3 regions of the Mesorhizobium sp. B2-4-17 genome follow, and region 1 is predicted to be linked to each of the others. Evidence: predicted binding sites of a transcription regulator. Region 1 holds the regulator's gene; each other region holds the start of a gene.

Region 1 (10,312 bases):
CGCCGATGACGGCCGCGGCGATGACGAGCAGCTCGTCCAATGTTCCAAGCACATTGGTGGACGAGTTCTGCCGGGCTGACGAGATCGCGGCGGCGATCGTGGCCAGCACGCCCATGATCATGAACACCTTCATGGTGATCCAGCGCGTGTTGATACCGGCGAGATTGGCGGCCTCCGGATTGCCGCCGATGGCAAAGACATAGCGGCCGAAACGGGTGCGGTTGGTGATGAAGGTCATGATCAGCCCGACCGCAACCGCCATCAGCACCGGAATGGCGATGCCGTGAGCGATGAACAGGCCGCCCTCGGGCACGGTGATGTTGTTGGCGGCGGCGTATCTGTTCACGATGCCGATCGGCCACGGATAGGAGTTGGCCAGCCATACCGCGCCCATGATGGCAGCGCAGGTGACGGCGCCAAGCAGCGTCTCGGCCCAGATCGGGCGCAGCGGGAAACGGAAGCGCTTGCGTTGCACCCGCCCGTTGAAAAGCGCAAACACCACGGCGAGGCAGGCGACGATGCCGACGATCCAGCTCCAGGTGGCGCCGATCGATCCGGCCGGCCCGCCTCCCATCAGCTGGAAGGTGGCGTCGAGCGGCGCCACGGTCTGGCCGCTGGTGACCCACCAGGCAGCGCCGCGCCAGACCAGCAGGCCGCCCAGCGTGACGATGAAGGCGGGCACTTCGAGATAGGCGATGATGAAGCCCTGGAAGGCGCCGATCAGCAGGCCCAGGACCAGGCCGATGACCAGCGCGAGCACCCAGATCCACGGATTGCCGAGTTCAAGCCCGACGAACCGAACCAGGAAATGCACCTGGGCGAAACCCATGACCATGCCGATCAGGCCCTCGGCCGAGCCGACGGACAGGTCGATGTTGCGCATGACGATGACCAGCACCATGCCGCAGGCCATGATGGCGACCGCGGAGCTTTGTACGGAGAGGTTCCATAGATTGCGCGGCGTGAGGAAGGTGCGGCTGTCGAAATCGAGCGGATTGACGCCCAGACGCAGGCTCGAAATCACGTGCAGCCCCACCCAGATCAGCAACAGGGCGCCGATCATGCCGAGCATGCGGGTGTCGATCTCGGTTGCCTTCAGGAAGCGGGCGACCGCGCCGAGTTCCGAGGCGCGTGCGGTATCGACCTGCGGCGGGTTGGACGTCGTGTCGGTCATGATTTCCTCCCACTGGCCGCCGTCTGGCGCGGACGCCGGAGCCCAGCCTAGAAGCTATCCGCCTGATGCGGAAACACAAATCTTTTTGAGAAAACGCCGCCTTAAAGCAATTCCAGGAAAAGTGCGTAGCGGTTTTCCGTCCGGAATTGTGGGAAACAATGGGCTGGAACGGTTCAGCGATTCAAGAAACACTGAACCGTTCCAGGGCCGCGGCGTCTATATCTGAGAGAAACAGGCCAGCTTAGTTGCAGGCCGCGACGGTGCCGGCGGCGACGCCCGCGCAGACTTCGTCCTTCTTGATCCAGCCGGCATCGATGACGACGTTGAGATTGTCCTTGGTGATGGCGACCGGGGTCAGGAACAGCGACTTGACGGTGTTGCCGCCAGGCGTCGTGAAGTCCTTCACGCCGGCGATGTCGGTCATCTTCTTGCCGTCGGCCAGTTGCGAGGCGATCTCGGCGGCATTCCTGCCGAGCTCGCGCGCGTCTTTCCACACCGACACGGTCTGGGTGCCGAGCGCGATGCGGTTCAGCGCGGCGTGATCGCCGTCCTGGCCCGACACCGGCACTGTGCCGGCAAGGCCTTGCGCGGTCAGCGCCGCGACGACACCGCCGGCGGTGCCATCATTGGCGGCGACCACGGCATCGACCTTGTTGTCGTTGGCGGTCAGGAACTGCTCCATGTTCTTCTGGGCGTTGGCGGGCAGCCAGCCGTCCGTATAGGCCTCGCCGACATTCTTGATCTTGCCGCTGTCGATGGCCGGCTTGAGCACTTCCATCGAGCCCGAGAACAGGAAGTCGGCATTCGGATCGGCGCCCGAGCCCTTGATGAAGACGTAGTTGCCTTCCGGCTTGACCTTGAACACCGCGCGGGCCTGCATGCGCCCGACTTCCTTGTTGTCGAAGGTCAGGTAGAAGACGTCCTTGTTCTCGATCAGGCGGTCATAGCCGACGACCGGAATGCCTTCATCCAGCGCCTTCTGGACGGCCGGGCCGATGGCCGAGGCATCCTGCGCCAGGATGATCAGCGAATTGGCGCCCTGCGAGATCAGGCTCTCGACATCGGTGAGCTGCTTGCCGGGATTGGACTGTGCGTCGGCGGAGATGTACTTGTCGCCGGCGGCCTCGATCGCCTTCTTCATGGCGGCCTCGTCGGTCTTCCAGCGCTCTTCCTGGAAGTTGGACCAAGAAACGCCGATGACCTTACCCTTCGCCTGCGCGACCGACGCGAGCGTCAGTGACATGGCGACACCCGCCAGGATGGCGACTGCGAATCTCTTCATGATATCCTCCCTGCGCCGCGTATGGCGCGACCAAACTGACCCGAAGGCCGGCACAAAGGCTCTATTTTTTCGAGCCTCAAAAAAAATAGTGATGCATAGCCGGAAGGCTGTCAACAATGATTCTGATGGATTTTCAGGGCCGAGAACCTTTTTTCGGGCCCCGCAATAAATAAATGACATCGCCGGCCGCTTCTGCCAGTATTTGATCTGTTGCCGCAGTGTTCGAGGGGCACGACGAGCCGCGGCGACCGGGAGGATATTGGAAAGGCATGTCGGTCGGAATCCGCCACGACGATCTGCGCCGGCGCAACCGCGCAATGGTGATTGCGGCCGTGCGCCGGGCCGGCCAGCCCTCGCGCACCGAAATCGCCGCGACCACCGGCCTCAGCCACTCCACCATATCGGCGATTTCCTCTGATCTGATCGGCGAAGGTATCCTGGCCGAAGGCAAGCCGAGCGAGGCCGGCGCGCTCAAACGCGGCAGGCCGCAGGTCGGGCTTGGCCTCAATCCGGAAGCCGCAACGGTGATGACCGTGGTGCTGTCGCTGAATTTCCTGTCCGTCGCCGTCATCGACTATGCCGGCCAGGTCATATCAGAGGAACAGCGCCGGCTGGATACGCTGACCATGTCGCGCGATGCACTGATCGGCGAATGCGTCGCCATCGTGCGGCGGCGCCTGGAGGATCCCGACCTCGACGTGCGCAGCGTCGCCCGTATCGCGCTGGCGATCCAGGGCATCACCGACACCGATGCCCGGGCAATGCTGTGGTCGCCCATCACGCCGCAGACCGACATCGCCTTCGCCGACATACTCGAAGCCGAGTTCGGCATCCCCGCCACCGTGGAGAATGACTGCAACATGATGGCGGTGGCGCTGCGCTGGCGCGATCCGGAGCGCTACCGCGACGACTTCATCGCCATTCTCCTTTCGCACGGTATCGGCATGGGCCTGGTGCTGAAGGGCGAGCTCTTCACCGGCACCCATTCCTCGGGCGGCGAATTCGGCCATATGATCCATCGGCCAGGCGGCGCGCTCTGTCGCTGCGGGCGGCGCGGCTGCGTCGAAGCCTATGCCGGCAATTACGCCATCTGGCGCAACGCCAGGCAGCTCAGCGAGGACACCGAGCCGGTCGCCGATGTCAGCGACGCGCAGATGCGGGCGCTGGCGGCGACGGCGCGGCAAACGGACGGGCCCGAGCGCGAGGCCTACCGCAGGGCCGGCGAGGCGCTGGGCTACGGCCTCGGCAGCCTGTTCGCGCTGATCGATCCCGCCCCCGTCGCCATGGTCGGCGTCAGCGCCGCCGCCTTCGACCTGATCGAGCCGGCATTGCGCGAGGCCATCGCCCAGACCGCCGGCGGCCAGCACTCGAAATCGATTTCCTTCGACACCGAGCCCAACGAGTTGCCGCTGATCCGCGAGGGCTGCGCCATGCGGGCGCTGACCTTCGTCGACCAGGAGATTTTCGCGCCGGGCATGCAGGCGAAAGCCGGCTCCGGGAAGAACGTGGCCTGAATAAAGTCGCGCTCAATCCTCGCGGATTGCATACCCCGCACCACGAATGGTGCGGATGACGTCGGGCATGCGGCCGTTATTGACCGCCTTGCGCAACCGGCCGACATGCACGTCCACCGTGCGCTCGTCGATATAGATCGTCTCCCCCCAGACATTGTCGAGCAGCTGGCTGCGCGAGAACACCCGGCCGGGATGACGCATCATGAATTCGAGCAGGCGGAATTCGGTCGGCCCGAGCCGGATCTCGCTCTTCTTGCGGTAGACGCGATGTGATTCGCGGTCGAGCACGATGTCGCCCACCTTGAGCACGCTGGACAGCACTTCCGGCTTGGCGCGGCGCAGCAGCGCCTTGACCCTGGCCATGAATTCCGGTGTCGAGAACGGCTTGACCAGATAATCGTCGGCGCCGGTCGAAAGGCCGCGCACGCGGTCGCTTTCCTCGCCGCGCGCCGTCAGCATGATGATCGGCAGCCGCTCGGTCTCGGGCCGCATCCTTAGCCGGCGACAGAGTTCGATCCCGGACACCGCCGGCACCATCCAGTCGAGCACCAGGAGGTCGGGGACGTTCTCCTGCAGGCGAATCTCCGCCTCGTCGCCGCGCGGGACCACCTCGACCTGGTAGCCTTCCGATTCCAGATTGTAGCGGAGGAGCACGCCGAGTGGCTCCTCATCCTCCACCACCATGATGCGTGGCGCGATCATCGACTGGTCACCTCTAAGGCAATTCCAGGAAAAGTGTGAAGCGGTTTTCCGTCCGGAATTGCATGGAAACAAGAGAGAGAGCGGTTTTCCGTAAAACGGTGAACCGCTCTGACGATCAAGCCGCCGGCGCCGACATCGCCGTTTCGTCCTGCTTCGGACGATTCGCGGGCAGCTGCGTACCGGTCAGCACATAGTAGGCATTCTCGGCGATGTTGGTCACATGGTCGCCGATGCGCTCGAGATTCTTGGCGCAGAACAACAGATGCGTGCAAGCCGTGATGTTGCGCGGATCCTCCATCATGTAGGTGAGAAGTTCGCGGAACACGGAGGTGTATTTGACGTCGATACGTTCGTCATCGGCGCGCAGCTTGGCAAGGGCCTCGGCATCGTGCGCCGCATACTCCTCGATCACGCCCTGCACCTGGATCAGCACCAGCTGCGCCATGGCGTCGATGGAATGCGACAGGTCGCGCGGCGTGGTGGACAGGCCGACCGTACCGACGCGCTTGGCGATGTTCTTGGCAAGGTCGCCAATGCGTTCGAGGTCGCCGGCCATGCGGATCGACCCGACGACATGCCGCAGATCGTCGGCCATCGGCTGGCGCTTGGCGATCAGCGTGATGGCGCGGTCGTCGAGTTCGCGCTGGCGCGCGTCCATGATGACGTCGTCGGAGACAACGCGCTGTGCCAGCGCGTTGTCGGAGTTCAGCAGCGCCTTGGTGGCGCCGCCGACCATCGAGCTGGCGAGATCGCCCATGTCGCTGATCAGCCTGCTGATCTGTCCGAGATCCTCGTCGAAAGAAGCGACTGTGTGTTCGGCCATGATCCTGGTCCTCGTATGCGTGAGATCAGCCGAAGCGGCCGGTGATATAGTCCTGCGTGCGCTTCTCGCGGGGCGATGTGAAGATCTTCTCCGTACGATCGAACTCGACCAGCTCGCCCAGATACATGAAAGCCGTCTGGCGCGACACGCGCGCCGCCTGCTGCATGTTGTGGGTGACGATGACGATCGTGTAGTCGGCTTGCAGCTCGTCGATCAATTCCTCGATCTTGGCGGTCGACAGCGGGTCGAGCGCCGATGCCGGCTCGTCGAGCAGGATGACCTCCGGCTTCACCGCCACGGTGCGGGCGATGCAAAGACGCTGCTGCTGGCCGCCCGAAAGGCTGAGGCCGCTGGCGTTGAGCTTGTCCTTGACCTCGGTCCACAGAGCCGCGCGCTTCAGCGCCTGCTCGACACGGCCGTCCATCTCGGCCTTGCTGATCTTCTCATAGAGCCTGACGCCGAACGCGATGTTTTCATAGATCGACATCGGAAACGGCGTCGGCTTCTGGAACACCATGCCGATCTTGGTGCGTAGCAGGTTGAGGTCCTGCGAGCGGTCGAGAATGTTCCGGCCGTCAAGCAGCACCTGACCCTCGGCGCTCTGCCTCGGGTAGAGCTCGTAGATGCGGTTGAAGACGCGCAGCAGCGTCGACTTCCCACAGCCCGAAGGGCCGATGAAGGCGGTGACACTGCGCTCGGGCAGCGACAGGCTGATGTCCTTCAGCGCCTTCGACTGGCCATAGTAGAAATTGAGGTTCTTGACCTCGATCTTGGCCTTTTCCACGGCAGCCTCGGCCACGTTCAACTCGGTGGACAACATCGGTTTCATCTGTCCTCTCTGCGTCCGGTAAGACTGCGGGCGAAGATGCTCAGCCCGAGAACCGTTAGGGTGATTATAAGTGCGCCGGTCCACGCCAGTTGCTGCCATTCCTCGTAAGGGCTGAGAGCGAACTGGAAGATGGTGACAGGCAGGCTGGCCATCGGCGCGTTGAGATTGCTTGACCAGAACTGGTTGTTGAGCGCGGTGAAGAGCAGCGGCGCCGTCTCGCCGGAGATGCGGGCGATGGCCAGCAATATGCCGGTGACGATGCCGGAAAGCGCGGCACGATAGGCGACAGAGCGGATGACCACCCAGCGCGGTGCGCCGATCGCGGCGCCGGCCTCGCGCAAGGCGTTCGGCACCAGGTTGAGCATGTCCTCTGTGGTGCGCACCACCACCGGGATGACCAGGATGGCCAGCGCGACGGCGCCGGCGATGGCGGAGAAGTGCCCCATCGGCCGCACCAGCAACTCATAGACGAACAGGCCGATAACGATCGACGGCGCCGACAGCAGGATGTCGTTGATGAAACGCACCACCGTGGTCAGCTTCGAGAAGCGTCCGTATTCGGCCATGTAAGTACCGGCCAGCACACCGATCGGCGTGCCGACGATGACGCCGATGACGGTCATCACGATGCTGCCATAGATGGCGTTGAGCAGGCCGCCGGCATCGCCGGGCGGTGGCGTCATCTCGGTGAAGACCGCCAGCGAAACGCCGCACAGGCCCTTGTAGACCAGGGCGCCGAGGATCAGCGCCAGCCAGGCAAGGCCGATGCCGGCGGCGACGACGCAGAGCGCCATCATCACGCCGTTCCTTCTCTTGCGTCTGTTGTGGAGTGCCAGGGACGTCGACATCGGTCAGGCTCCCGTGCGGGCGTCGATGCGCATCAGCATATAGCGTGCGATGGCAAGGATAATGAAGGTGATGACGAAGAGGATCAGGCCGAGCGCCACCAGTGAAGAGGTGTAGAGTTGGCCGTCGGCTTCGGTGAATTCGTTGGCGATCGTCGCGGAGATCGTCGTCGCCGGCGCGAACAGCGAGGCGCTGATACGATGCGCGTTGCCGATGACGAAGGTCACCGCCATGGTTTCGCCGAGCGCGCGGCCGAGGCCGAGCATAACGCCGCCCATAATGCCGACACGGGTGTAGGGAATGACCACGCGCCGCGTGACTTCCCAGGTTGTGCAGCCGATGCCGTAGGCCGATTCCTTCAGCACCGCCGGCACTGTGTCGAACACGTCCTTGGTGATCGAGGTGATGAACGGCAGCACCATGATGGCCAGGATCAGCGACGACGTCAGTAGGCCGATGCCATAGGGCGGGCCGGCGAACAGGCTGGAGAGCCCGGGCACGTTGTGAAAGATGTCGATGATGAAAGGCTGTATCGTCGTCTGCAGGAACGGTGCGAACACGAACAGGCCCCAGATGCCGTAGATGATCGAAGGGATGCCGGCCAGAAGCTCGACGGCGATGCCGATCGGGCGCCGCAGCGGCCGCGGGCAAAGTTCGGTAAGAAAGACGGCGATGCCGATGCCGATGGGAACGGCGATCAGAATTGCGATGGCTGACGTGACGATGGTGCCGTAGATCGGCGACAGGGCGCCGAAATTCTCGGTGACCGGGTTCCATGCCTCGGTCGTCAGGAAGGAAAAGCCGAACTTAGACAGGGCTTCCCATGAGCCGGCAAACAACGAGATGGCGACGCCGCTGAGGATGAGCAGGACGAGGACGGCAGAAGAGCGTGTAGCCTCCCGAAACACCATGTCCGTGAAGGCGAAGCGCCGCACTGTCGCATCCCTGGACCGCATGACGCTCGATAACGGCGTAGCTTCTGAAACGGTGGTCATCTAGCCCCTCGTATTCGAAAGAAATGGGAGGACGCCAAAGGCGTCCTCCCTTCGACAAAGAGAGTTACTTGGCGGCGTAGAGCGACTTGCCGTCGCTGCCGACGATGTCCTTGCTCCACATTTCCTCGACGCTCTTGACGACCTTGTCCGGCATCGGAACGTAGTCCAGTTCACCCGCCATCTTGTCGCCCTTCGCATAGGACCAGGCAAAGAACTTGAGGGCTTCGCTGGTCGCCGCGGCGTCATCGGGCTTCTTGTACAGCAGGATCCAGGTCGCGGACGTCATCGGCCAGGACTCAGCGCCCGGCTGATTGGCGAGAATGACGCCATAACCCGGCTGTGAGTTCCAGTCGGCATTGGCCGCCGCGGCCGAGAACGCCTTCGCGGTCGGCTCGATCTTCTTGCCGTCCTTGTTGATCATGTCGGTGTAAGTCAGCTTGTTCTGCTTGGCATATGCGTACTCGACATAGCCGATGGCGCCGCCGGTCTGCGACACGTTGTTGGCAACGCCTTCATTGCCCTTGGCGCCGATACCCACCGGCCACTCGAGCGCGCTGTTGACGCCAACCTTCGACTTCCAGTCGGCGTTCACGTCGGCGAGATAGTAGCTGAAGTTGAACGTGGTGCCCGAGCCGTCCGAACGGTGGACAACGGCAATCGCCTGGTCTGGCAGCTTGGCCTTGGGGTTGAGCTTCTTGATCGCCTCGTCGTTCCAGTTGGTGATCTTGCCGAGGAAGATATCGGCCAGCGTCGTGCCGTCGAGAACGAGTTCGCCCGGCTTGATGCCTTTGAGATTGACGACGGGCACGATGCCACCCATCACCATCGGGAACTGGGCGAGACCGGTGGAGTTGAGGTCTTCACCCTTCAGCGGCGCGTCGGAAGCGCCGAAGGTAACGGTCTTGGCCTTGATCTGCTTGACGCCGCCGCCGGAACCGATCGACTGGTAATTGAGGCCGATGCCGGTCTCTTTCTTGTAGGCGTCGGCCCACTTCGCGTAGATCGGGTAGGGGAAAGTGGCGCCAGCGCCGGAGATATCAGCCGCAAACGCTGCGGACATGGTGAAGGTGGACGCCGCAGCCATTGCAATCGCAACGGCCGCCGAGCGGATGAAATGTCTCATGTGGCCTGCTCCTGTTCGGAAGATGGTCTCTCGGCGCCCTTTTGCCGGCGCCCGCTGAGGCCAATAGCCTTCGATTATAACAGTCGCATGACAGTTTCGTGTCAACCGGGTAACGCGTCGCCGGCGCGGGGAAAGGCGGTAGCTTCGGATGGTTGCGGCCCGGTCCGGGTTTGCCCCGGGAATCAGTGGCTTGAGCCATTGCTGGCTCGAAGCCGGCGTTGGATTCGCCGGGCCGGCTCGGATGAAGAAAATCCGGACGGGAGCGCGTTGCTCGAGGCCAGAGCGTGTCGTGGCCGGGCCATCGCCGAAAACAGGTCCGTTGGGGTAGAGTGACGCTGTTTCTTGCCGGCGGTCGCTGCTCCCGCCCGTAACTGAGAAGAGCGGAATTCGATGTTGCCATTGTCCCGGCTAAGCACCGCCTTTGATATGGTGCGATCGCACCATAGTCTTTGCACGCAGGGGTAGCAGCAAATCCCGACTGATTCCCTCCGGCCCGCCTCTTCGGATTGCTGGAACCGGCCGACGCGGTGCTATCCCGCGTTGCGCTGGACCTGTTGGCCTGCGCTGATCCAGCGCTCGACTTTCTCCAGCAGGGCCCTCGGGCTGATCGGCTTGGGCAGATAATCGTCCATGCCCGCCTCCAGGCATCGTTCGCGATCGCCCTTGAGCGCGTGCGCGGTGACGCCCACGATCGGTACATGCGTGCCGGTTTCCTGTTCCAGCCGACGGATCGCGGCGGTTGCCTCCAGCCCGCTCATCTCCGGCATCGAGACGTCCATCAGGATCATGCACGGATTGAGCCTGCCGAAGGCGTCGAGCGCCTTGCGGCCGTTGCCGACAATTTCGAAACCATAGCAGGTCTCGCCGAGAATTTGAGTGAAGACCATCTGGTTCACCTCATTGTCCTCGGCCACGAGGATATCCAGCCGATGTCCGCCACCGCCGGTGACGGGAGGCCTTGGACGAACCGGCGGCGGCTGCAATTGCGCGCGTTGTTCGGACGGCGCCAGCGGCCGCCGCTGGG
Region 2 (10,312 bases), on a different contig from region 1:
GACCGATCTGGGCGGCGCACCGTGATGCAGCCAATGCGACAATGATCGATTCCGACGATGTGCTGCTACTGAAGCCGGCTTGGGCGGGCGCCGGCCTTGACCTTTCGGGCGCGGAGCGGGCCGGCTCGTCCTTTGGCGAAAAACCCCTCCGAAACAAGCGCCTGGCCGGCCTTGTTGTCATCTGGATTCATCATTTGCGACCGGGGGCCGAGGCCGGTTTCATCGGCCGCTTCGAAGCCGAAGCGGCGCCGGTACTGACAGCATCGGGAGCATCTTTGCTCGCAGCCTTTGTTACCGAACATGCCGAGAACAGCTTTCCGCGGCTTCCGGTAAGGACTAACGAAAGCGTGTTTGTCAGCATCTTGGGTTTTGAAACCGCGGAAGCGCAAGCTCGCCACGAAACCGTGCTTGCGACCTCACCGGGCTGGGAAGCGTTCCTCGGCAAGGCCGAGCCGGATTTGACCAAGCCGACGGAAATCTTGCGACTCTCGCCGACATCGAGATCGCTGCTTGGCAAGTGAGCCTTGGCAAGCAGACCATCGCGAACAGCCGTCGGCCACGGCAAATTGGTTTGGCCATCGACATTTCGCCTGCTACGGCTTGACGATGAACTCGGTCCACATCCCCGCTGCGAAGTGACCAGGGATATTGCAGACGAGCACGTATCTGCCAGCCTTCAAGTCCACCGTAAGAACGCCCGAAGCACCCGGATCGAGTTCTGAAACCTCTCCCTTGTCACCGGCCTTGTCCTCATCGACCCGGTTCTCGGCGGTGAGGTAAGGCAACGGTTTGCCGGGATCAGCCGGATTCATCACGATCATCTCATGGACGGTGTGGCCCAAATACCCATGGTGGCCTTCGACATGTCGAGATTTGGCGGCCCATGGGCCAAATCTGTAGGCATCGCCATATTCGCTACCTGTCCCACAACAGAACCTGGACAACGCTGGCGGCCTGCGCGGCGCCGGCTGTCACAATCACTACGGCAAACGAAAGCGCTGCATTTCTCACCACTCTCTTCACGGTGACGCTCCTTCCCGCAGGCCGGTGCGGTCCGGCCGCCAATCGCCCGTTTGCAGGCCTATTGGAACCAATGAATGGCCCAAACGGTGGTGCATAGGTTGCGCCGCCAGACGCCCTTGTCCTTGCGTTGGATCAATCCGCCCATACCTGGCTCAAACCTATTGTCCGCCTGCTGGACTTGCCTCGCATAGGAATGCCAAGCGACATCGCGCGGTATCACCACGCCGATCCAAGCGCTTGGCACCACTCGCCGGCCCTGCGCCGCGCCATCAGTCAGGCCAGCCGGTCGTGCGCTTGCGCCGCTGAAGACCGGACTTCAGATTGCCGCCAGCCGCCGCGTGATCCTGAAGGAGCTTCGCCCAGGCCGCCACGGCTGCCGCGCGCGTCAAGCGGGTCTGCGCGAAATGCCGCGCTTCCGCGGCGATTTCGGCTTCCAACTTCGGATTGGCGCGCAGCCATTCGATGCGCTCAGCCAGATCAGACAGATCGCGCGCCACCGGAACATAGTGGCGAAACGGCTCGATATCGTCGAAGAACCACTCTCGCCATGGCCTGTCCTGCAACAGCACCACCCGCTTGGTGTGGAGCAGCATTTTGAAGCGGCCGCTATAACCGGCGCCTTCGACGTCGATCATGTATCTGTAGGTGGCGACCTGGTCTTCCATCGTCCTGAAGCTGGTGGAATACCGATTGATGGCGACATCGTAATTCTGCTCGGTGTCATACGCCTCGATGAGGTCCGGGCGGGCCGACGCGATCTCGACAATCCTTTTTGCGGGCACCGTTCATGCAGCGCCCAGCCCAGAACAACCTGTCATCGCGCGGCGGCTCTTCCGACGCAGCCGCCATCGCGCTCGTCTTCCGGTCATAGTCGTCGAACTTCGCGTCCGGCCAGCCATCGAAAACGAAATCGGGCGCGGCCACCTCGCCATAGCCATCAGCCTAGGAGAAGGCGAAACGCGTGCGGAAATAGCGATGCCTTCTGCGCGACGGCGTATCGCCGAGAAGCATATAGAACGGTGGCAGGCTGCGGAGGCCAAGGGATGCCAATGCCTCGGCAATGAGGGTCAAGACCTGCACGTGCCTCTTAAGCCAGGCGGCGCGGGAGCGCACCCTGAGCTTGCCGCCCTCGAAACGGCAGTGGATCTCGCCGCGATTGAGCCCAGGCAGAAAACGCCTGCCGACCTCGGCGACATCGACAGCGATGGGAAGCGCATTCAGTCCCGTCTTGAGTGGTGCCATCTTGAAGACGCTCTCGCAGCGACCGATTTAGATCCGAAGGCTTGGTCCGACGTGACCGTGTACGGCTCGTTCGTTAAGGCGGCTAACCCGTTGACGAGGCGGATGCAAGGGGACCAGCGACCGGCGAAGTTCATACCGTGGGATAGCCTAGCGCCTAACCACGGTTCGGCTGCCTGCGAAGCGTATTACCGGAGCACCTTCTTCAACCGATTTGCATCCTCGCCGCACACAATCTCTGCTTGAAGCCATTTGTGCAACGCGATACGCCGTTGCCGACTTCGAGAAGGAGAAACCTTGTGAGCACGTCAAAGACCAGAACCGAAACCGATACGTTCGGGCCTATTGAAGTCGCCGCCGACCGTTATTGGGGTGCGCAGGCGCAGCGTTCCCTAAGCAATTTCAAGATTGGTTGGGAAAAGCAGCCGGCTTCGATCGTGCGCGCGCTCGGCATCGTCAAGCGGGCCGCGGCGGAAGCCAACATGGACCTGAAGCGGCTCGATCCCGCGATCGGCAAGGTGATCGTCGAGGCCGCGCAAGAGGTCATCGACGGCAAGCTCAACGACCATTTCCCGCTGGTGGTCTGGCAGACCGGCTCAGGCACGCAGTCCAACATGAACGCCAATGAGGTGATTTCCAACCGGGCGATCGAAATGCTGGGCGGCGTCATGGGCTCGAAGAAGCCGGTGCATCCCAACGATCACGTCAATATGAGCCAGTCGTCGAACGACACCTATCCGACGGCCATGCACATTGCCTGTGCCGAGCAGATCGTGCATCACCTGATTCCCGCGTTGCACCACCTGCACAAGGCGCTCGCCGCCAGGAGCCGAGACTTCAATCACATCATCAAGATCGGCCGCACGCACACGCAGGATGCCACCCCACTCACCCTCGGCCAGGAGTTTTCCGGCTATGCGGCGCAAATCGCCTCCTCGATCAAGCGCATCGAGATGACGTTGCCCGGCCTGCAGGAACTGGCGCAGGGCGGCACCGCCGTCGGCACCGGCCTCAACGCGCCGGTCGGCTTCGCCGAAAGGGTTGCGGACCGGATCGCCGCCATCACCGGCATCGCCTTCGTCACCGCGCCGAACAAGTTCGAGGCGCTGGCGGCCCACGATTCCATGGTGTTCTCGCACGGCGCCATCAATGCGACTGCCGCAGCACTCTTCAAGATCGCCAACGACATCCGCTTCCTCGGTTCGGGCCCGCGCTCGGGCCTTGGCGAGCTGTCGCTGCCGGAGAACGAGCCCGGCTCCTCGATCATGCCGGGCAAGGTCAATCCGACGCAGTGCGAGGCGATGACGCAGGTCTGCGTGCAGGTGTTCGGCAACAATGCAGCGCTGACCTTCGCCGGCAGCCAGGGCCATTTCGAGCTCAATGTCTACAACCCGCTGATGGCCTACAACTTCCTGCAGTCGGTGCAGTTGCTCGCCGACGCTTCGGTTTCCTTCACCGACAACTGCGTGATCGGCATCGAGGCGCGGGAAGACAACATCAAGGCGGCGCTCGACCGCTCGCTGATGCTGGTGACGGCGCTGGCGCCCACCATCGGCTACGACAACGCCGCAAAGATCGCCAAGACCGCGCACAAGAACGGCACCACGCTGCGCGAGGAAGCGCTGGCCACCGGCCTGGTCAGCGAAGCCGATTATGACCGGCTGGTGCGACCGGAGGACATGACGCATCCGGGATAAGGTATTTTTCGGCGGGAGAATTTTACCCCGTCGTCGCACAGCCCGGCACGAATTTTGCGCGCCTTGCCCGGCCACGAGAACGTACAACCTGTGAACAATGTGTCGCCACACAGGCGTCTTTGGTGAACAGTTGGCATGGTCTATTTGATTGGCATTCAACCCATTCGGAGAGCCACCATGTCCACCAACACTTCTGTCGCCGGCACCGGCACCGCATCCAACGCCTCGGGCGCGATCCTCGCAGGCCGCGTCCTTCTCTCAATCCTGTTCATCCTTTCGGGCTTCGCCAAGCTGACCGCGATTTCCGCCACCGCGCAATGGTTCGGCGGTATCGGCCTGCCGCTGCCGATGGTCGCCGCGATCGGTTCGGGCCTGCTGGAATTCTTCGGCGGCCTCGCCATTCTGGTCGGCTTTCAGACCCGCATTGTGGCGATCGTGCTCGCCATCTTCACGCTCGCCGCCACCGCCATCGCGCATCTCAACTTCTCGGACCAGATCCAGATGCTGATGCTGGAGAAGAATCTCGGCCTCACCGGCGGCTTCATCCTGCTTGCGGCGCTGGGCGCCGGCGCCTACTCGATCGACGCCAAGCGCGGCTGAAATTCCATCCTCCCAACGATCTGAATTCAGGCGGCGCGGAATTTTCCGCGCCGCTTTTTCGTTGTCCAAAACAAGCGCCGCGGTGGTTTCGGCCGCAGTCCCGCAGGCGTAAGGTGGACGGTAGCCGGTGTGGCCCTGACCGGGGCGCCGGCAAGGGAGTAGCCATGAACCGCAATGCATTGCTCCTGGTTTCGCGGCTGCTGTTTGCCGTGCTGTTCGTGCCGTCCGGCTTCCAGGCACTCAGCAGCATCGCCGGCACAATCAATTATTTCGCCGGCCTCGGCCTGCCGCTGCCAACGCTCGCCGCCTGGGGCACGGGCCTGTTCGAGTTGATCGCCGGATTGCTGATCCTCATCGGGTTCCAGACCCGTATCGTGGCACTGCTGCTGGCGGCCTTCTGCGTCGCGGCCGGGTTCATCGGCCATTACGGCCAAGGCGCCGGCGATGCGACGCTCGCCTTCCTGCACCAGCAGATGCTGATGAAGGACATTGCTATTGCGGGCGGTTTCCTGGCGCTGGCCATGGCCGGTGCGGGAGCATGGTCGGCTGACGGACGCGGGTCCGTCTGAGGCCTGCCTACTTCACCGTCATGCTCGGGCCGCCTTCGACCGACAGCACCAGCCGGCGGTTGGTGATCTTGGCCAGTTGCGCCAGGCGCCCGGCCGGCCGCTCGCCGTAGAGATCGGCAAGCGAGGACGGCAATACCAGCGCCAGGGTGCCATTGGCACGGCTTTCCCATTCCAGTCTCGGCATGATGCCAGGCATCGCGGCGGTCAGCAGATAGACGACACGCATCATCGCCGCCAGCACGCGGGCGCGCTCCAACAGGCGCGGTGGCGCTAGTGCCTTGATCTCTGGCGCGATGCCATCATTGAAAATGCCATCATGGCGATAGGCGCTGGCGAGCGCGAGATAGGCGCGGCCAGGATGGTCGACACCGATGAAAGAAGCATGCGCGATGATGTTCAGCGACTGCCTGCCGCGATATTCGGGATGCGCACGCCAGCCGATATCGGCAAGCAGGCAGGCGGCGTGCCGATAGCGCGCCTCGTCCTCCGTTTCGTCGATGCCGAAGGCCTTGAAGGCCTTGCCGGTCCATTCGACGAGGTCATGCGCGTGATGGACCGAACGCGAGCGCAGCAGAGCCAGTTCCTCAGCGGCCGAGATGAGCGGATCGGCGTTCTGCTCCTCCTCATCGAGCAGCGAATAGAGAAAGCCCTCGCGCACGCCCTGCGCCGAGACGACGATCTTCGACGGCTGCATCGCCGACATGATCTCCTGCAGCACGACGGCACCGTAGGGCAGCAGCGAGCGGCGGTTCTTGGAGACGCCCTCGATGCCCTTGACTTTCTCGACCTCGCCCTTGGCCACCTGCTTCAGGAAGTTCTGGGCTGCACCGTCGGCCGAAATCTCGTAGTGATGCATGACGCCGAGCGGGTAGTTGGTCATCTCCATGTGCAGGCGGGCGAGGTTTCGCCAGGTGCCGCCGACTGCGTAGAAGGCCCTGCCCTGTCCGCCCTTGAGTAGTTTCGCCCGCGCCAGTTCCTGGCGCGCGATTTTCTGCGCCTGAACGAGCGAATTCTTCGCCATGTCCTGCAGACGCAGGCCGCCGAGCGGCAGCGTTATGCCTTCGCCCATCGCCTCGCCCTTGATGTCGATCAATTCCAGGCTGCCACCGCCCAGATCGCCGGCGATACCGTTGGCGGGGTGAAAGCCGGAGATAACGCCGAGCGCCGAGTAGTAGGCTTCCTGGCGGCCGGAAAGCACCCGGATCTCGGTCTTCAGCACTTCCTCGGCGCGATGGATGAAATCCGGGCCGTTGACCGCCTCGCGGGCGGCGGCGGTCGCCAGCACATACATATGCTCGGCGCCGGCTTGATCGGAGAGCGCCCGAAAACGGCGGAATTCCTCCATCGAGCGCGTCACCGCATCCGGGTCGAGCTTTCCCGTCGATACGATGCCGCGGCCGAGACCCGCCAGCATCTTTTCGTTGAACAGCATGGTCGGCGAACGCGCCAATCCCTCATAGACGACGAGACGGATCGAGTTCGAGCCGATGTCGATGATGGACAGCGGACGGCGGTCCTGCAGCCGGCCCTGGGAAATGGACAACATCAGTTGGACGCTGCGGCGTTCTTCTTGCGGCGCTTGAACTGAGCGATCCGCTGGGGCGCATGCGACTTCAGCGCGTCACCCCGTCCCGATAGGCTCGGATTGGTCATGAAATATTCCTGCGCGTTGAACGGTTCCTCGCCCTCCTCCAGCACGACACGCCGGGAAGTTCCATCAGCCAATACGTCGAAACTTTGCTGATTGTCCATGATGTTGCCCAGCATGATCTGACCCAGAACCTGTTCATGCACAGTTGGATTGGTGATCGGCACCATGGTCTCGACACGGCGGTCGAGATTGCGCGGCATGAGGTCGGCGGAGGAGATGTAGACGATCGCCTCGTCCGCCGGCAGGCCGTGGCCATTGCCGAAGCAGTAGATGCGGCTGTGTTCGAGGAAGCGGCCGACGATCGACTTGACCCTTATGTTCTCCGACAGGCCCGGCACCTGCGGCCTAAGGCAGCATATGCCGCGCACCACGAGGTCGATTTCCACCCCGGCACGGCTGGCATCATAGAGCGCATCGATGATGATCGGGTCGACAAGCGAGTTCATCTTCATCCAGATGCGCGCCGGCCTGCCCTCCAGCGCGTGGGCGACTTCGTCCGATATGTGTTGGAGAATGCGATTTCTGAGCGTGAACGGCGAGATCGCGATACGCATCTCGGCGGTCGGCTCGGCATAGCCGGTGATGAAGTTGAACAGCTGGGCGACATCGCGCGCGATCGTCGCATCGGTGGTGAAGAAGGACAGGTCGGTGTAGATGCGCGCTGTGACCGGGTGGTAGTTGCCGGTGCCGAGATGCACGTAGTTGCGCAGCTTGCCGTCCTCGCGCCGCACCACCAGGGACATCTTGGCGTGGGTCTTGAGTTCGAGGAAACCGAACACAACCTGCACGCCGGCGCGTTCGAGATCGCGGGCCCAGCGGATGTTGGCTTCCTCGTCGAAACGGGCCTTGAGCTCGACCAGCGCCGTCACCGATTTGCCGGCCTCGGCCGCGTCGACCAGCGCACGCACGATCGGGCTGTCGTTGGAGGTGCGGTAGAGCGTCTGCTTGATCGCCACCACCTCGGGGTCGGCCATCGCCTGGCGCAGAAACTGCACCACCACATCGAAGGATTCGTAGGGGTGGTGGACGACGATGTCCTTCTCGCGGATGGCGGCGAAACAGTCGCCGCCATGCTCGCGGATGCGCTCTGGGAAGCGCGGATTGTAGGGCGTGAACTTCAAATCGTCGCGGGGGACGGAGACGATTTCCGAGATCTGGCTGAGCGCCAGCGGACCGGTGAGCACGCTGATACGGCTCGACGAGACGCCGAGCTCGCCGGCGACGAAATCGCGCAGTTCGGGCGGCATCAGCTTGTCGAACTCGATGCGGATCACCGAACCACGGCGGCGGCGCTTCAGCGCGGTCTCGAACAGGCGCACGAGATCTTCCGATTCTTCCTCCACCTCGATATCGCTGTCGCGGATGATACGGAATGTGCCGGAGCCCTTGACTTCATAGCCCGGGAAAAGCTTGCCGATATAAAGCCCCACCGCTTCCTCCAGCGGGATGAAGCGGACATGGTTCTTGCGATCCGGCAGCCGGATGAAGCGCTTCAGCGCTACCGGCAGGCGCAGCAGCGCACTCATCTCCTCGCCGTTCTTGCGATGGCGAAGCTGCAGCGCCATCGAGAAGCCGAGATTGGGAATGAACGGAAACGGATGCGCGGGGTCGATCGACAGCGGGGTGAGCACCGGAAACACCTGATCCTGGAAGTGTTCTTCCAGCCAGACCTTCTCGTCCTTGGTCAGCGCATCTCGCGTGATGCTCTCGATGCCTTCCTTGTTGAGCAGTATCGTCAGCGCCGAAAGGCTCTTCTGCTGATCTTCCTGCAGCCGCTCGACCTCGCGCAGCAGCTGTTCGAGCTGCTGTTCGGGCGTGCGGCCGTCAGGGCTCTTCAGCACGATGCCCTCGCGGACCTGACCGGCGAGGCCGGCGACGCGCACCATGAAGAACTCGTCGAGGTTGGCGGCCGAGATCGACAGGAAGCGCACGCGTTCGAGGAGCGGGTGGTGCTCGTTCAGCGATTCTTCGAGAACGCGGCGATTGAACTGCAGCCAGGAAAACTCCCGATTGACGAAACGGTCCGGATTGCCGCCCTGCGGGCTCGCCGCCTCGACATTGATGAATTCGCTCTGCACCGGCTTCAGTTCGTTCATGATTCCTGCTCTTCCCAGCCGCTGTCGTCCGAACGCCGCGCCCGCGAGGGTCGTCCGACGAATCGACACATACCCTCCCGTAACCGATTCCGGTTGCGGGGGTCAGGCATGACCGAGCTTAACTTATCCTCTGACAGGCTTTTGCAACAGTTTGATTTCATCGATCTTGCAAAGAGACGGGTTATGATCCAGATGCAATTGCAAGAGATCAGGAGACGACGATGGCAGGCGGTTCCATTCCCCATTTCCAGAACGATGCGGGCTACCCGGCGATCGACATCGGGGTCAAGGAATTCATGTGCACGGGCGCCAACCCGCCTTTCGACCACCCGCATGTGTTTCTCGATATGGGCGACGACAATGAGAAGGTCTGCCCCTATTGCTCGACGCTCTACCGCTATTCGCCAAAGCTGAAGGCGACGGAAACGGTGCCGGCCGGCTGTCTCTACATCGACCGGGCCGCCTGATTTCCAGCGGCTGAAATCATGCCCGATGCACAGCCCCGGCAGATCGTGATCGCCGGAGCTGGCGTCGCCGGGCTGACCGCGGCCCTGGCTTTCGGCGAACGCGGCTACCCCGCACAGCTGTTCGAACAGGCGGAGCGGCTGGACGCGGTGGGCGCCGGCATCCAGCTTTCTCCAAACGCGACACATATCCTACGCCAGCTCGGCGTGCTCGACCGGCTGCTGCCGGCAGCGGTGCGTCCGGAAGCAGTGGTGCTGAAGGACGCCGCGACGTTGCGCGAACTGGCGCGCGTGCCGCTGGGGCAAGCCGCCGAAAAACGTTGGGGGGCGCCTTATCTCGTCGCTCACCGGGCCGATCTGCAGAGCGCACTGACCGAACGCGTCGCCGAAAACCCGAATATTGCGCTCGTCACAGGCGCGCGCTTGAGCGATGTTGTCACAGGTGGCGATGGTGTGACGGCCACAGTCGAGAAGGACGGCAAGACCGTCCAGTCACAGGGCTTCCTTTTGGTCGGGGCCGATGGCGTATGGTCGTCGGTGCGCGCGGTTGTCGATCGGGCCCGGGGAGCGGCATCGCCGAGAAGCCGTTTTTCCGGCGAACTGGCCTGGCGCACCACTGTCGCTGCCGGCAGCGCCGCCGGACAAGCATTTGCCGCGATCGGCGCTACCGACAGCGTCACGACCTTCCTGCATCCGGGATTCCACATGGTCGCCTACCCCGTCAGCAAGGGTGACGCTTTCAACCTTGTCGCCTTCACCAGAGGCGAGCGCATTGCCGAGGGCTGGTCCGGGCATGCCGATCCCGGCATCCTCGCCGGCGCCATGCGCGGCACGGCCGCGGGCCTTGCAAGGCTGGTAGAAATGGCTGGCCCTTGGCTGACTTGGCCGCTCCATACAGTCGAACAGAAGCAGCCCTGGACGACGCCAGCCGGCATCGCTCTGATCGGTGACGCCGCACATGCGATGACCCCGT
Region 3 (10,312 bases), on a different contig from region 1:
CCTGGCCAGCCTGAACACGTCCCCATCCCGCTTCGTAAACAGCTTTTCGCCCGCGCCTCCGTCCGGCTCGCAAAGTTTCAGCGACACCTTGCCGGAGCCGGATTTCGGCGGCGCAATCACACGCGCCGCTCGATAGGCGGCCGGCTGACGCGACGCGGCGACAAAAATGAATTTCTCGTCTTCCCACGGCACCTCGGCGTCCTTGGCCAGCCGGTGCAGGCGCGAGCGGGCGACGCGGCGGGAAAAGTGGCACCAGTCGGGCGGGCTGAGCGGGCAGGGTGCCTGGTGCGGACAAGGCGCCAGCAGATGCGCGCCGTCCGCGATCAATTGCGTGCGCACTGTCAGAATTCGCTGCCAGCCCGCCGGCGTGCCCGGTTCGACGATCAGCAATGTGTCTTTCGTGAGCTGCCATAGCCGGTCGACCATTTTGGGCAGGGATGCCGGCACGATCTCGTCCAGCACATAGGCGCATGTAACGAGGTCTGCCGACTCAACGTCACCAAGGTCGATCGTGACGTCACCGGCCTGCCAGATGGTTCGGGCGGCAATCGCATCGGCGGCGAGCATCTCGCCGACCTTGCGCACCGCGGCACTTGCTTCCAGCAGCACGGCCTGTTCGAGATCAGGCCAGAGATCGCTGGTGGCCCAAAGCACCGTACCAGGGCCAGCGCCAACATCGATCAAGGTTTTCGGCATGAAATCCGGCCGGGCCTCATTCAAAGCGCCAAGGCTGGCGCGGACCGCGGCATAAGTCGCCGGCAGCCGCGCCGCCAGATAAGCCTTGACCGCCATGTCCTGAGCCATGTGCAGACGGCCGTCGCGAAGTTCGGCCCGGTAGCGGTCTGACAGGGTTTTCGCCGCCTGCTTCAGCTCCGGCAGCGGAACCCTTTCCAGGATACGATCGACAGCTTGTCGAAGAGATGCTGGCAATTCCACGCTATGCCCCTCGCGGTGCGAGCAGGATAACCGAAGCTCCGACGATGCAAAGCGCGGCACCGGCAAAATCCCAGCGGTCGGGCCGTACGTCTTCCACCAGCCACAGCCAGGCCAACGAGGCAACGATGTAGATCCCGCCATAAGCGGCATAGGCGCGGCCCGCGGCATTGCTGTCGACCAGCGCCAGAAGCCAGGCGAACAGAAGCAGCGACACGAAGCCTGGCGCCAGCCACAGCGGCGACCGTTCCAGCCGCCACCAGGCCCACACCGAAAAACAGCCGGCGATCTCGGCCAGTGCTGCGACGGCATAGAGGATGTAGGTCATGAAAAAGGCCTCGCGACGATTCACGAGGCCTTTCTCAGGGCAGGGGCCGGGAATGGCAAGCGCCAATGGCGAACGGCGTGCCGATGGTGTGCCTACTCCGCCACCTTGCGGCGGCGGGCGGGCTTGGCGGGTTTCTCGACGGGAGCCGCTTCGCGGTGGCCCATGTCGCGCATTTCCAGCGCCTTTTCACATTTGGCCATGTAGTCACGGGTCATCGGCAGCGTGTCGTTCTTCTTGGCGATCTGGAACTGGAAAATGACCAGGTCCTGCCAGCGGAACGCGGCTTCCGAAGCGGCGAGATAAAATTCCCACATGCGGCAGAAGCGTTCGTCATAGATCGCCCTGGCCTTGTCGCGGTTGGCGGCGAAGCGCTCGCCCCAATGCTTCAGCGTATCGGCATAGTGGAGCCGCAGGATCTCGATGTCCGTGACCACGAGGCCGGACTTCTCGATTGCCGGCAGCACTTCCGACATTGCCGGTATGTAGCCGCCCGGGAAAATATACTTCCGGATGAAGGCGCTGGTCGCCCACGGCACGCCGGAGCGGCCGATCGTGTGCAGAAGCATCACGCCATCGGGCTTCAGCAACGTTGCCGCCTTGTCGAAGAAGGTCCGGAAGTGGTTGACGCCGACATGCTCGAACATGCCGACCGAGACGATGCGGTCGAAGCGTTCGTTGAGCTCGCGATAATCCTTCAGCTCGAAATGGACGTGGTTTTCCAGGCCTTGCGCGTGCGCACGGTCGGTGGCGACGCCATGCTGTTCCGTCGACAGCGTCACGCCCTGCACGTCGACGTCGAACGCCTTGGCGAGATAGAGGCCGAGCCCGCCCCAGCCGGAGCCGATGTCGAGCACGGTCTGGCCGGCCTTCAGTCTGAGCTTGGCGGCGATATGCCGTTTCTTGGCCGCCTGGGCCTCGTCCAGCGTCATGTCCGGCTGCTCGAAATAGGCGCAGGAATACTGCATGTCCTCGTCGAGGAAAAGCCGATAGAGCTCGCCCGAAAGATCGTAGTGGCGCTGCACGTTGCGGCGCGAGCGCGAGGTGGTGTTGATCTGCTGCAGCCGGCGGAAGGCGTGGCGCAGGCCCTCGATGGCTTTCGACCAGGTCGCGTCGATGCCGCCGCTGCCCATGTTCTGGAAGGCAATGCGCATCAATCCAAGTACACCGCCCTCGAGAATGTCGAGCTCGCCGTCCATGTAGGATTCAGGCACCGCCAGCATCGGATCGAAAGTGATGGCGCGTTCGGCATGCCTGGTCTTGATGTGCATGTGCACCGGCTCGCCGCTGCCGTCGCCGAAGGTGAACGTCGCGCCTTTGGGCCCGGTTACCTTGAGATTGCCCGAGCGCACCAGGCGGTCGAGAATGCGCTTCAACAGAATATTCATGCTCAGATGTCCCCTCACGGTCAGACAGGCTGTCCTATTCTGCATCAATATGTAGGGTTTCGAAAAGTTCCTTTTGGCACAAAAATGCCCGGGCGAGAGGCCCGGGCATTAGTCCAGAATTGACTGGAAAGCGGCAGGGTGGTCTGAGTGCCGGTCCGGCGCCCAGACTGTCCCGTCAGGCGTTGTCTTCGCCGCCTTCGAACTCGGCGTTCGGATCGAAGAAGTTTTCCGGTCGCGCATTGTCGTTGATGTCGTCGCCATAGATGGCTTCGGCGGTGGTCAGCGTCTCGCCCTTGGCCTGGCGCTCGGCCTCGTCGGCCGTGCGGGCGATGTTGAGCGTGATCGTGACTTCGACTTCCGGATGCAGCGCGATCGCCACATTGGTGAGACCGATTGTCTTGATCGGCTGGTTGAGTTGGATCTGGTTGCGGTTGACCGTGAAGCCTTCCGCCGTCAGCAGATCGGCGATGTCGCGCGTCGACACCGAACCGTAGAGCTGACCGGTCTCGCCGGCCGAACGGACCGCGATGAAGCTCTTGCCGTCGAGCTTTTCAGCAATCTGGCTGGCTTCCGACTTGCGCTCGAGATTGCGGGCTTCGAGCTGGGCGCGCTGGCCTTCGAACTTCTTCTTGTTGGCTTCGTTGGCGCGCAGCGCCTTGCCCTGCGACAACAGGAAATTACGGGCAAAGCCGTCCTTGACCTTGACGGTATCGCCCATCTGGCCGAGGCGGGAAACGCGTTCGAGAAGAATGACTTCCATGGTTTTGTTCCTTTGGTTGGACGCCAATCCCCGGGATCGACGCCGAATGTCTGTGGAACAGGTCAGGAAGCTCTGGGCACGACGTGGCGCCGGTGTCGCTGTCCTGCCTGTTCAGGCAGTTAGGATATCTTTCGAAATCCAACTCGGGATTTTTGGTTCGGAACCGGTCGCGCCCGTCGCGATCGGCAGGAAAAGCGGGCGGTAAAACCGCCCGCTTGGATCGTATTTAACGGACCACGTAGGGCAGCAGGCCAAGGAAACGGGCGCGCTTGATCGCCTTGGCGAGCTCGCGCTGCTTCTTCTGGCTGACGGCGGTGATGCGCGACGGCACGATCTTGCCGCGCTCGGAGATGTAGCGCTGCAGGAGACGCACGTCCTTGTAGTCGATCTTGGGCGCGTTGGCACCGGAGAACGGGCAGGTCTTGCGGCGACGATGGAACGGGCGCCGGGTCGGGATCTGATTGATGTCGACCATTATTCTGCACCCCCTTCAAAGCCTTCGCGCGGACGGCGCGGACCACGCTCGCCACCGGCATCACCGAAGCTGCGCGGCGGACGATCGCCACGGTCGCCGCGATCGCGGTCGCCGAACGAACGTGGGCCACGATCGCCACGGTCGCGGTCGCCGAAGCTGCCGCGCTCGGAGCGCTCTTCGCGCTTCTGCATCATGGCCGAGGGACCTTCCTCATGCGCCTCGACCTTGATGGTCAGGAAACGCAAGACGTCCTCGGACAGACCCATCTGGCGCTCCATCTCGTTGAGCGCGGCTGGCGGGCAGTTCAAATCCATGAGTGTGTAGTAGGCCTTCCGGTTCTTGTTGACCCGGTAGGTGAGGGACTTCAGTCCCCAGTTCTCGACCCGGCCGACAGACCCGCCATTCGCTGCGATGACGCCCTTGTACTGTTCGACAAGCGCATCGACCTGCTGCTGCGAGAGGTCTTGCCGGGCAAGAAACACATGTTCGTAAAGAGCCATTATGTCTTTCGTGCCTTTCTTCGTTTCTCTCCCGGTTCCCGGCGGCAAAAGCCTCTGCAACTTCTCTGACCCGTGGAGCCCAACAAGGCGCGGGGAAGAAAGGAGCATGACGAGACGGTCGAGAGCGGAGACACGGGAGGCGGAAGCGCTTCTGGCTTCACACGAAGGCTTTTGATAAAACCTCCGGCCCTCCGTTCAGCCCCCAGCTGGGACCGGCAGATTGGCGGCGTCTATACAGCAATCCACTGACAAAGCAAGGGCAAGCGGCGTCCCCAATGTCGCAGGGCGCTGGAAAATCAAGCCGCGGCGCCGGTACGGCCCGGCGGTTTTACGGCAACCAGCCCTTAACCACAATGTCAGGTTGTGCAGGGTTGAGCCTCGCCGTCAACGGTCGGTTCATCATGGAAGGGGCAAAAACTCGGACAACCCGCATAACAAGCGGCAAGCATTTCCGGGGGTAAGAATGCTTCTCAACAGGTTCTGGCGCTCCACGAGCGGCAATTTCACGCTATTGCTCGCCCTGGGCCTGCCGGCCATCTTGTCAGCCGTGGCCTTCGCGGTCGACGTGTCCACCATCATGCGGGCCAAAAGCAACCTGCAGAATGCGCTCGACGCGGCAAATCTTGCGTCCTCGCATCTGGGCGATCTGGACATTACCCGGACCGACGCCTTCGACCGTTACTTCCAGGCCAATATTGCCGGACATGGCGAACTCACCAACGCACAGGCGACGCTGACCGTCGACAGAGGCGTCAATTTCATCAAGACAAAGGCTGTCGCCTCGGCGGACGTCAATCTGAACTTCGCTTTCCTGTTTGGCCGGAACAAGCACATCGTGGTCGATGCCTCGGCCGTCGAATCGAACAACCAGCTCGAGGTTGTGCTGGTGCTGGACAATACCGGCTCGATGGCCGGCGCCAAAATTGCTGCCCTGAAGACAGCGACGGACAATCTGCTCAGATATCTGGAAACGGCACAATCACCAACACGCAAGGTCCGCGCGGCACTGGTTCCGTTCGTCACGGCCGTCAATGTCAATGGCGACGGCTTCGACCCATCCTGGATCGACATGGACGGCAAATCATCCACCAATGGGATCAATTTTCCCGTCATCAATGGCAAGCGTCCCAATCATATGGCGCTGTTCAGACAATTGATGAAAGACCCGGCCTCGGCCGCCAGGTTGACCGGATGGAAGGATGACAAAGGGATCGACACGGGTTGGAAAGGCTGCGTCGAGGCGCGGCCCGGCTCCTTTAACATTTCCGATACGTCGCCTGACCCGTCTTACCCCGACACTCTGTTCGTGCCGTACTTCGCGCCGGACAGTCCAGGGAACGGCACGAAGCCTTCCGGCAGCTATTCAAACGACGCCAATTACTACAACAACTCTTTTGTCGACGACGTCCCCGACCAGACCAAGCTTGCTCAGAATGGGGGATTGAACATTCTTGGAATAGATCTGAGCGGCTTGCTTGGAAGCGACGCCAGCGCGTCGAAGAAGGATCTCGAAACAATCGCCAAGTATGTCGCACCGCAGAACACCGCCATCGCCACCGCTGCCACCACCGATCCGAATGCCTTGCAATTGACGGTGGGGCCAAACCGGTCCTGTCCCTCGCCGGTCGTTCCGTTGACGGAAGATTTTACGAAGCTCCGCAAGGAGGCCGCCAAGATGCTTGCCTGGGCCGGGTCGGGCACCAATGTTGCCGAGGGCCTCGCTTGGGGCCAGCGGGTGTTGTCGCCGTCGGCGCCATACACTGAGGGAACGCCGTGGAAGACGCCTGGGGTAAGCAAAATCGTCATGCTGCTCACTGACGGTGAGAACGTGGTCTATGGCGCCAGCAAAGAGACGACCAAGTCGGACTATACCTCCTATGGTTATCTCGCGGGTTCAGGCTATGGCGCTGCCGGTCGGCTTGGATCGGACAATCAGACGACCGCCGCGCGCAATGTGGACGGATGGACCAAGAGCGTCTGCACGCAGTTGAAAAATCAGGGCGCAGAGATCTACACCATGGTGCTGCAGTCCGACACCGCGGCCAACCGCACGCTTTACAGTGCCTGTGCCTCGGATCCTAGCGACTACTACGCAGTCAATGATCCGAACAAACTGCCAAACGTATTCGAGCAGATCGCCAGCAAGTTCTCGAAGCTGCAACTGACCAATTGAACGCTCGATCTCGCTGCTGAACGATGGCGCCGGCTCAGCTCGTATGGGCGACGACCTTGTTGACCGTCTCGGGGAAGAAGTCCGGCGCTGCGTGGCGCTTGCCGAACATCATATCGTACTGGATCAACTGGAAATCGCGGATCGCCGGGTCGATCTCCTTCTGACGCGACCAATCGGGCGTGGCTTGGCCAGTCGGTGTCAGCAGCAGGTTGCGGTCGACCACGCGGTAGCGCTCCCGCATCTCGCCCAGGAAACCGGTGTAGTAGGGATGGGTGATGCCCGCGGCCGTCAGGATATGATAGGGCAGGAATGCCGGGCTCACCGTGCCGAGGTCCTTGATTGGACCGGAGCGGTTCGACCAGACGACCAGCGGTGTCTCGTGATGTTCAAGGGCCGCTTCCGGCGTCGGCTCCTTGCGTGGCGCGACGTTGTCCTTGAGGAACCCGGTCTCGACATAGACCGGCCCCAACGGCGGCAGATGGTCGCCGAAAAAGGCGATGATCGTTGGCCGCTCGCGCTTCTTGGCCCATTCGATCAGTCGGTCAAGGCCGCGGTCCGCATCGGCCGAACCCTCCGCATAGCTCAGCAGCGAATCGCGCGCCCACTGGCTGATCGGCGCCTGTACCGAGTGGGTCGGGTTGTTATAGCGGTTCGGCTCATAGGGGCCGTGGTTCTGCAGGCTGACGGCGAAGAAGAACACCGGATCGTCGCTGGCGTCGGCTTCGCGAATGATCTCATCCGTCATTGCCGCATCCGATGCCAGCGGTCCGCGCTTTTCCATGGGCGGCAATGTCTCTTCCGACTTGAAATCGTTGAAACCGAAATCGGCATACACCGCGCCACGGTTCCAGAACCAGTTGGTGCCTGGATGGATGGCACGCGCCCTGTAACCTTCACTCTTCAGGAAGGTCGCCATCGAAGGCGTCGGCGTGCGCACATATTGCTGGTAGGGGATGCTGCCGGCCGGCAGGAAAGCATTGGAAAAGCCGGTCAGCGCCTCGAATTCGATGTTGGCGGTCATGCCGCCGAATTCAGGCGAGAACATCGAACCCGAACGCAGTCGCCGCACTGTGGGAATGGGATCCGGCGTGATGGCGACGCCAGGCAGCTTGGTTGGATCCCAGAAGGATTCGCTCATGACGACGATGATGTCGGGCTTGTCATCGGGCACCGATGCTGTTGTCCGCGGCCGGTCGATCGCCGCGATTGCCTTGTCGGAATAGCCTGAGGGTGCCGAGACATGGGCCATCGGCACGTTGAGCGCGAAGGCGAGCGCAAAGCCGTTGGAGGCATAGTTTTCCTTCTGGTCCCACATGATCGGGATGATCTGCAGCCGGTCCCGGGTCCACGAGAAGGTGGCGTAGTCCATGATCGAGACGAAGAAGGCGAGCAGAGGCACTGCCAGCGTCAGCCGTGCAAGGCGGCCTTTGCGGCTGAGGACCGGAACCTTGCGGTGCCACAGCCGCCAGCCGTGGACGAGCAGCGACAGTCCGACGACGATGCCCACGACCATGGCCAGCGCGGTCATCGGCCGTTCGCGCACCAGCAGCGGCAGCAGGGCGAAAATCTGGCGAGCGTAGAGGAAATCCGTCGGATAGAGCGGATCGCCAAGATAGTGCGATTTCTGATGGCCGACAAAGGCCAGCCCCAGGGTCAACGGCGCGACAATCATCAGGCTCTGGTGACTGCGGCCGAGCAAGGCGTCGAGGCCGATCAGGATCAGGGCGAACACGACGATGGTCGTCCAACCCGGCTTGAGCGGTTGAAGAAAGAAGGAAACAGTGCCGGCAACATCGCCACGCACGATCAGTTCGATGGCGAACACCAGGACGGCGGAGATCAGCAGGCTGACCAATCCGTAACGGACGACCGGCCATCTCCGACCCGGCAAATAACCGGTGGACGGATCGTCTTCCAGGAACTGCGGCGCGGCCTCGCCGGCGCGTTTCGAATTCTTGGCCACCTTAACTTCCCCACCCAGCGACAAACGCGTCACTCGATTGTCATGAAACTGTCACGCCAAGCTAGCGCCTGTATCGGAAATAAGAAGAGCCAGCAAACGAATCGTGAGCAGTTTTCATCAGGAGTGATCGCCAAAAGTCCTTTTGGAACAGGCACTCGGCAGAAGGTTCCGACCTGAGGCTTGTTCGAAGCGGGCTTGACTTGACCGGCTGCCTTGCGTCACAGGCAAGGAAAATTCGTGTTATCAGGCAAGCAGAACAAGTCTTCGGGAGCCCTCGCATGGCCGTTGCATTCACCTTTCCGGGACAAGGCAGCCAGGCTGTCGGCATGGGCAAGGATATCGCTGATGCCTTTCCCGAGGCGCGCAGGATCTTCCAGGAGGTCGATGACGCGCTTGGCGAAAACCTGTCGAAGCTGATCTGGGAAGGTCCGGAAGAGACCTTGACGCTGACGGCCAACGCGCAGCCGGCTTTGATGGCGGTATCGCTGGCTGCGATCAGGGCACTGGAATCGCGCGGTTTCTCGTTGAAAGACAAGGTCGCCTATGTCGCCGGCCATTCGCTGGGCGAATATTCGGCGCTTGCCGCCGCCGGCTTCGTTTCCGTCGCCGATGCCGCCCGGCTGCTGCGCATCCGCGGCAATGCCATGCAGGCGTCAGTGCCAGCCGGTGAGGGCGCCATGGCGGCGATCATTGGGCTGGAGCAGGCCGATGTCGAAGCCGCCTGCACCGAGGCCGTGCAAGGGGCCGGCAAGGTCTGCCAGATCGCCAATGACAATGGCGGCGGCCAGTTGGTGATTTCCGGTGCCAAGGCGGCGGTCGAACTGGCGGCGAAACTGTGCACCGAAAAGGGCGCCAAGCGGGCGCTGATGCTGCAGGTCTCGGCTCCCTTCCATTCGGCGCTGATGGCGCCGGCGGCAGAGATCATGCGAGACGCGCTGGCCGGCGTGACGAAGAATGCACCTTTGGTTCCTGTCGTCTCCAATGTGTCGGTGACACCGTCGAGCGATCCGGACGAGATCGCGCGGCGCCTCGTCGAGCAGGTGACCGGCCGCGTTCGCTGGCGCGAGACGGTGGATTGGCTTGGCGCCAACGGCGTCGCCACGCTCTACGAGATTGGTGCAGGCAAGGTGCTTTCGGGCCTGGCGCGGCGTATCAACCGCGACATCGCCACCGCATCGGTCGGTTCGGCGGCTGAAGTCGAGGCGGCATTGGCCGCGCTTGCATAAAGCGCCATTTGATCCCATCCCTATAGGGGTTGTGCTCTTCTCAACCTGGAGACAAAAATGTTCGAATTGACCGGCCGCAAGGCGCTCGTCACCGGTGCTTCGGGGGGGATCGGCGAGGCGATCGCCAGGGTGCTTCATACACAAGGCGCCATCGTCGGCCTGCACGGCACGCGCGTCGAGAGGCTGGAGGCGCTGGCCGCCGAACTGGGTGACCGGGTCAAGCTGTTTCCGGCCAACCTGTCCAACCGTGACGAGGTCAAGGCGCTTGGCCAGAAAGCGGAAGCCGACCTCGAAGGCGTCGATATCCTGGTCAACAATGCCGGTATCACCAAGGATGGGCTGTTCGTGCGCATGTCGGACGCCGACTGGGACACGGTGCTCGAAGTCAACCTGACGGCCGTGTTCAGGCTTACCCGCGAACTCACCCACCCGATGATGCGCCGCCGCCACGGCCGCATCATCAACATCACTTCTGTCGTCGGCGTCACCGGCAATCCCGGCCAGACCAATTACTGTGCCTCCAAGGCCGGCATGATCGGCTTCTCCAAATCACTGGCGCAGGAGATCGC

The links. Region 1 encodes PhoB, which activates phosphate uptake and scavenging genes when phosphate is short. Its sites were predicted from a motif close to TGTCATNNANCTGTCAT; they were not measured.
Region 2: FJ548_RS14455 (RNA degradosome polyphosphate kinase) is a predicted target of PhoB. The motif match lies at 9,019-9,035, and genes of this name have one in related genera.
Region 3: FJ548_RS22535 (LTA synthase family protein) is a predicted target of PhoB. The motif match lies at 8,556-8,572, and genes of this name have one in related genera.

The regions. Positions count from the first base shown of each region.
Region 1 is NZ_VFUX01000020.1:82,599-92,910, forward strand. Features, by position in the region: gene FJ548_RS17285 (sugar ABC transporter permease) at 1-1,174, opposite strand, end outside; gene xylF (D-xylose ABC transporter substrate-binding protein) at 1,416-2,456, opposite strand; gene FJ548_RS17295 (ROK family protein) at 2,726-3,970, shown strand; gene phoB (phosphate regulon transcriptional regulator PhoB) at 3,983-4,672, opposite strand; gene phoU (phosphate signaling complex protein PhoU) at 4,788-5,495, opposite strand; gene pstB (phosphate ABC transporter ATP-binding protein PstB) at 5,521-6,324, opposite strand; gene pstA (phosphate ABC transporter permease PstA) at 6,321-7,172, opposite strand; gene pstC (phosphate ABC transporter permease subunit PstC) at 7,176-8,165, opposite strand; gene pstS (phosphate ABC transporter substrate-binding protein PstS) at 8,230-9,288, opposite strand; gene FJ548_RS17330 (PAS domain-containing protein) at 9,819-10,312, opposite strand, start outside.
Region 2 is NZ_VFUX01000016.1:61,497-71,808, reverse strand. Features, by position in the region: gene FJ548_RS14495 (NIPSNAP family protein) at 1-521, shown strand, start outside; gene FJ548_RS30430 (sulfocyanin-like copper-binding protein) at 594-842, opposite strand; gene FJ548_RS14485 (glycosyl transferase family 90) at 1,293-1,805, opposite strand; gene FJ548_RS14480 (hypothetical protein) at 1,966-2,265, opposite strand; gene fumC (class II fumarate hydratase) at 2,562-3,959, shown strand; gene FJ548_RS14470 (DoxX family protein) at 4,137-4,559, shown strand; gene FJ548_RS14465 (DoxX family protein) at 4,724-5,128, shown strand; gene ppx (exopolyphosphatase) at 5,136-6,674, opposite strand; gene FJ548_RS14455 (RNA degradosome polyphosphate kinase) at 6,674-8,875, opposite strand; gene FJ548_RS14450 (zinc-finger domain-containing protein) at 9,097-9,342, shown strand; gene FJ548_RS14445 (FAD-dependent monooxygenase) at 9,361-10,312, shown strand, end outside.
Region 3 is NZ_VFUX01000030.1:11,267-21,578, forward strand. Features, by position in the region: gene FJ548_RS22500 (small ribosomal subunit Rsm22 family protein) at 1-936, opposite strand, end outside; gene FJ548_RS22505 (YnfA family protein) at 938-1,261, opposite strand; gene FJ548_RS22510 (cyclopropane-fatty-acyl-phospholipid synthase family protein) at 1,354-2,646, opposite strand; gene rplI (50S ribosomal protein L9) at 2,822-3,406, opposite strand; gene rpsR (30S ribosomal protein S18) at 3,633-3,881, opposite strand; gene rpsF (30S ribosomal protein S6) at 3,881-4,381, opposite strand; gene FJ548_RS22530 (pilus assembly protein) at 4,602-6,554, shown strand; gene FJ548_RS22535 (LTA synthase family protein) at 6,589-8,517, opposite strand; gene fabD (ACP S-malonyltransferase) at 8,796-9,743, shown strand; gene fabG (3-oxoacyl-[acyl-carrier-protein] reductase) at 9,801-10,312, shown strand, end outside.